DNA from 2 places in the Microbulbifer agarilyticus genome. Region 1 is predicted to be linked to the other one. Evidence: predicted binding sites of a transcription regulator. Region 1 holds the regulator's gene; the other holds the start of a gene.

Region 1 (3,074 bases):
AATCCTTCACCGCAAAGTGGCCGCCGCTGGCGTCTATTCTCCAGCGCAGCTCAATGGGGCCGCCGTCAGGGCTGTATTTGACCGCGTTAAACGCCAGGTTGGCAAAGGCGCTGTGCAGTTCACCGGCATCACCGGTAATGGTGCTGTCCTCGTCGCACACCACGGAAATCTGGTGTCGCCCACCGCTCAGTGAACGGGCTTCGTCGGCCACGCGCTCCATCAGCCCGTGTACCGCGATGCGGTCGCGCCCGCTATCGCGCTCGGACGTTTCGAGGCGGGCGAGTAACAGCAGGTCATTGACCAGGCTGGTCATGCGCACCGTCTGCTCGCTCATTTGTCCCAGCGGACGCTCCCAGTTACGCGGGGCCTGGCCGCTTTCCTGCAGCGTCTCCAGATAGCCGGCAATTACCGTCAGCGGTGTACGTAATTCATGGGATACGTTGGCGACAAAGTCCCGGCGCATCTGCTCCAGATTATGCAGCCGGGTGATATCGCGCACGATCACCAGCGCTTCGTCCTGGCCGAAGCGCGTCACTTCCATTTGCAGGGTGCGCGAGTCGTCCCCGGGAGCTGGCAGGGTAATCGGCTGCAGGTCACCCTGATTGGCACCGCGCATACGCTCGTGCATGTGCTCGACAAAGCGCGGGTCGCGCACAAAGTTGATGATCGGCTGGCCGCTGTCGTCGGCTTGCAGGCGCAGCATTTCGCCGGCGACGGGGTTCCACCACGCCAGGTTGCCGTCGTCTTCCAGCGCTACGATACCTTCACGCAATGCGCTGGTACTGTCCTGCACCCGGCGCAGCATGGCGTGTAGCTTTTGCTTTTCCTTGCGGTGGCGACGTTGCATCCGATAGAAGTCGTCGGTGATATCGCCCCACACCCCAAAATTGGTGGGTGCCGGGCCACGGCGGCCATTGGACAACCAGTGGTCGAAGCGATTTTGCTGCAACAGCAGCCAGATGAGATAGACGGTGAGGCCAGAGCACAGTGCCAACCACCAGTGTCCGGTAGAGAAACCGAAGATGGTGGTGCCCAGGGCTATGATGATAAAACGCGACAACTCGCCAATACTGCGATCGAGCATGAGGTTTTGGCCATCTTGTTGGGGGCGCGTCGAAGTGCGATTCGCCGCGTCGCCGGGCGGAACAGCGGGCCCGCTGGTAAAGTTCGATGGGCGGGATTATACCCTTTCGGCGGTCTGGACTGAAAAGCGATAACCGGTCCCACGCACGGTCTGAATGTAGCGCTCATGGCCATCGATGGTCAACGCTTTGCGCAGACGTCGAATGTGTACATCCACAGTGCGTTCTTCCACATACACATTGCCGCCCCACACGTGGTCAAGCAGCTGGGTGCGGGTATAGGCGCGTTCCTGATGGCTGAGGAAAAAGGTCAGCAGGCGGAATTCCGTCGGCCCCATTTCTACCGGGTTACCGTTGATGGTGACGCGGTGGCTGATCGGATCGAGCACCAAGCCACCGGCGGTAAGTGGCTCTTCCGGAGCACTGGGGCCGGCGCGGCGCAATACGGCTTTGAGCCGTGCGACCAGCTCGCGGGGGGAAAATGGTTTGGTGATATAGTCGTCGGCGCCCGTCTCCAGGCCTTTGATCTTGTGGTCTTCCTCGCCCTTCGCGGTCAGCATCACGATGGGCAGCGACGCGGTGAGCTCGTCGCGCTTCAGGCGACGCGCCAGTTCCACACCGGATACATCCGGCAGCATCCAGTCCAGGAGAATAAGGTCGGGTCTTTCGTCGATGACCAGTGCGTGGGCCGCCTGCGCGTTCTCTGCTTCCAGGCAGCGGTAATCCGCCATCTCCAGCGCCACGCGCAACATGTCACGTACCGGGGCTTCGTCGTCGACTATAAGGATCGTCTTGCTGTGCATCTGCCTGCCATACCCTCAATGAGTTTGCTGTCGCTTCGGCGGTGCTTCACAACCTCCGCTGCGGCGCCTCGTGGCGTCCTGCCTCGTAGACTGTAGCGCCAGCCTCAACTGACTATTGTAGAGTGGCCATTTAACGTCACTTTGGTGACAAATATATGACAGGTGTTCAGGTAGCTAGCACTTGGGGTCAAAGCACATAGCTAGCGCGCGAGATAGTGGAAAAATATTCCACAAAAAAGCGCCATCCCCACGAAGTTGTTATTCAGAAATGCCTTGAAGCACGCACCCCGTTGCCGGTCGCGAATCAACCATTGCTGATAGGCGAACAGGCCAGTCACGGTTGCCACGCCGCAGTAGTAAAGAGCGCCCAAATCCGCACGTCCACCCAGCATCAGTAACGCCACAACAACCATCGCCTGCAGGCTGGCGGTCATCGCCTTGTCCAGCTCGCCAAACAGGATGGCGGTGGACTTGACGCCGATTTGCAGGTCGTCATCCCGGTCCACCATGGCGTAAAAGGTATCGTAGGCCACGGTCCACAGCAGGTTGGCGGTAAACAGCAGCCAGGCCACCGCCGGCACCTCGCCGGTCACCGCGGCAAACGCCATTGGGATGCCCATGCTGAACGCGGCCCCCAGCACCACCTGCGGCAGGTGTGTGTAGCGTTTGGCGAAGGGGTAACAGAAGGCCAGCGCCAGCGCCGGCAGGGACAGCAGAATGGTTGGGCGGTTGGTGGTCAGCACCAGCAAAAAAGCCACCAGCATCAAGCCGGCGAAGAGCATCAGTGCGCCTTTGGGTGTGGCGGCACCGGTGGCGAGCGGACGCTGCTTGGTGCGCTCTACATGCCCGTCGATATTGCGGTCGGCAAAGTCGTTAATCGCACAGCCGGCCGCGCGGGTGAGGATGACCCCCAAGGTAAACACGACAAACAAATGGAGGCCGGGCCAGCCCTCGGCGGCGATCCACAGCGCACACCAGGTGGGCCACAGTAACAACAGTGAGCCGATGGGTCGGTCCATGCGCGTCAGTTGCCAATACGGTATGGCTGCGGGCCAACGCTGTTGGATCTGGTGGCTGATAGCTTGCATGGTGGCTTCCCGTGTTCGCTGAGTACTTTGAGGTGCTTGTGCGCTTATGCCATCGGCGATGAATGAGGATTGAAACCGCTGAGGAAGGTCTCTGCAACCAA
Region 2 (3,074 bases), 1.2 Mb from region 1:
AAATATAGTTGCTATGCTCCGCCACCGCATTGCTTATGTGCTAAAGGGCCGCCTAATTAATCCAGACTTCGACACGGCTGTTTTTTACCGGCCCCTGCTCGCTATCGGCGGTAAGCGGCGCGAAGGCGCCTACCGACATGATCTGGCTGTCGCCCATCTGATGGTCACGCAGTAGGGCGCCCTGAACCTTGAGTGCACGGAAACGGGAGATAAGGTCGGAAATCGTTTCATTGGCCTTGCGATCCGAAAAACCTACCAGTGTCAGGGAAAGGTCGCGGTTTTCCTCTTGCGCCATGTAGTCTTGCAATCGGTGCAGGTCGCGCAATGCGCGGTTATCGAGCTCGGTGCTGCCGTTGGCAAACCGGAACGAAATACTGAGACGCGATCCGTTCTCCATCAGCGCGCGATAATTCTCCGGCGCATTGGCAAACGGTGCCATTTGCAGGGCAACCGGGGTCAAATTGATAAAGCCGATGTCCTCGACGATTAGCTGCCCGGCGTGGGATTCAGCGAAGTGCAGGAAGGCGTCGACCTGCGGATTGTAGCGGCCCGGATTGCGGTACAGATACAGCCGGCGGGTGAGGGGAAAGTCTTCGGTCGCGATGATGCCGCGGTCGGGCACCACCGCGGCCAGTTCCCCGGATTTGATCGCGACCTTGTGCAGGCCCGCGGCATCGGCAAATGGCAGGTAGCCAATGGCGGCTCTGTCCCGCAGTACCAGCCCGCGGGTCTCGTGGTTGCCGGATACTTCGTATACGAAGGGTTTGGCCGGCCGGCTGCCACCAAAAATTTCACTGTCAAACGTGGAGCGGGTACCGGACTCAATATCCCGGTGCAGTGGCCGAATCGGTAGGTCGTCACCGCCCAGCTGTGCCCAGTTACGGATCTCACCCCGGTAAATCTGCGCCAGTTGTACAAGACTTAGCCGCTTGATGGGGTTGTCTTTGTGCACCGCGATCACCAGCGCATCCAATCCGATAACGTGCTCCGCTTGGGGGCCGGTAAAGTCGCCGAAGCGCGCCAGCATTTCGACTTCTTTAGCTTTGACGCGGCGCGAGGCCATACCGATGTCAGCGGTATCTCCGTCAAGTGCCTTGAAGCCAGTACTGGAGCCCAGTGCAATAATGGGCACAACCACCTGCTCATTCTGCAGGCGAGCATCGATCCAGTGTTTTTCGCCCTGGGTGCGTTGACTGATCTCGGTGGCGCCCAGGGAGTGCAGATATTGTTTCACCAGTGCCGGTGCCAGATCAGCGCCGACGGTATTGGAGCCAGTCATACGAAACAGAACCTGCGCCTGGCTATTTTCGGTGGCCTCCGCAAAGCAGGCTGGCAGCAAGCCTGCCAGAGCTGTCATAAGCAGCAGAGTTACTGCGAAAAAATTTCCCTTGCGTGTTTGAGCGAGTTCCATCCTGTCTCCTATCACTGCATTTGGCTCCTCGAATGACGTCCCGCACGACCTACGGTTGCTTGTAATGAGGTGTGGGCGCGCGCTTTATCGCAAAAAAATGTGACAGATTTGTTTCAGCTGAATTGAACTGCTGCACATTTGTATCTGGCTGGTTTGTGGGGGCGGGCGAGTGGCGGGAAATAGTACGGGTGGTCGCTCTTATGCACCGATGTGCGGCTCTATCTAACGTTCAATCTAACCCTTTCGGGTGAATTAGCGGGTTTTATCACCAATCAGGTCGTAATACAGACATATAATGAAAAGAATCTTTGTAGATTTTTTGAAAAAAGGCATGACAACGCTGTCATTTGTCTTGTACTATTTCCTCATACACAGATTGGTACAGGCGTCACTGGCGTCTCACCGGAATCCCCTGGGGCGCAGACGATGCGGTGGGGAGGTCCGGTAAGGAAACATAACAATAGAAATCTTAGGGGCCGGTTAGATGGTTGCTTTGAGAGACAGCAGGGACATACTCTTTATTGGCGTCGATGGTGGTGGCAGCAAATGCCGCGCATCCATCTTCGATGCCGACAATCGCCTGCTTGGTACCGGGGTCTCTGGGCCCGCAAACCCCCTTCATGGTTACGCTCAAACCATTGATTCAATCGTGCGTTCTGCCGCCCTCGCGGTGACAGATGCTGGTCTGCCCGCCGAAACCCTTGGCGAGTTGGTGGCTGGTGTTGGTCTTGCCGGGCTCAACATGCCTCGTCTTTACAACGAGATGAATGCCTGGGCGCACCCGTTCAAACAAATGTTCCTCACTACCGATCAGCACTCCGCGTGCCTGGGCGCCCATCGCGGCGGCGACGGCGCGGTGATTATTGCTGGCACCGGCTCTGTCGGTTACTCGTGGGTCAATGGCCGCAGTGAGATTATCGGTGGTCACGGTTTCCCTCACGGTGACAAAGGTAGTGGTGCCTGGCTGGGTATGGAGGCGGTGAAGTACCTGCTGATGGCAATGGAAGGACTCGCCGAAGACTCCATGCTCAAACGCGAGCTGGAATCAGCGCTCGATACCAGTGATCCCTACGATGTAATTGAAATGATGGCCGGTAAACCGTCCAGCCAGTACGCCAAGCTGGCCGTGCCCGTGGTGGAATGTGCCGAGGCAGACTGTCCGGTTGCTGCATCGATCATGCGCGATGGTGCGGCCTACATCAGTGATCTTGCGGATAAGTTGATGGAAGGCAAGTCGCCTCGTCTGGCCATGATAGGTGGCCTGGCACCGCGCTTGAAGCCCTGGCTGAAACCGCATGTAGCGGAGCAGGTTGCCGACCCGCTGGACCCGCCGGAACTGGGCTGTGTGTACTTTGCGCAGCACTCTCTCGCGGCTCTGGGCGGCAATGATTCCGGTTCTGGTGATGAGGTTGAGGCCAAAGCGCTCTTTGGATGAGCGCTGTAAGTCGTTAGAACACACAGGTTGTCGGAAGGCCGCAGGCTGTCTGAAGACACGGTCAGATATAAGTTACGGATAGATTTTATGAGTGCAGTGACCTCTGGTGAGGCCAACAAGGTGGATGCTTCTATGGCGATGACAGTAATGGAGCGCGAGGCCCGTGAAGCCCCGAGCCGGGTTGCCGAGCAACTGAAAAACAATGCGCCGATTATGGAAGCGCTGGGT

Evidence for each region. The regulator PhoB, encoded in region 1, activates phosphate uptake and scavenging genes when phosphate is short. The targets are predictions, from matches to a motif close to TGTCATAAANNTGTAACA.
Region 2: Mag101_RS04385 (substrate-binding domain-containing protein) is a predicted target of PhoB. The motif match lies at 1,510-1,527, and genes of this name have one in related genera.

The regions. Positions count from the first base shown of each region.
Region 1 covers NZ_CP019650.1:4,172,585-4,175,658, reverse strand. Annotated here, with positions in the region: gene phoR (phosphate regulon sensor histidine kinase PhoR) at 1-1,084, opposite strand, end outside; gene phoB (phosphate regulon transcriptional regulator PhoB) at 1,181-1,885, opposite strand; gene ubiA (4-hydroxybenzoate octaprenyltransferase) at 2,086-2,973, opposite strand; gene Mag101_RS17350 (chorismate--pyruvate lyase family protein) at 3,018-3,074, opposite strand, start outside.
Region 2 covers NZ_CP019650.1:1,078,187-1,081,260, forward strand. Annotated here, with positions in the region: gene Mag101_RS04385 (substrate-binding domain-containing protein) at 53-1,411, opposite strand; gene nagK (N-acetylglucosamine kinase) at 1,896-2,846, shown strand; gene nagB-II (glucosamine-6-phosphate deaminase NagB-II) at 2,934-3,074, shown strand, end outside.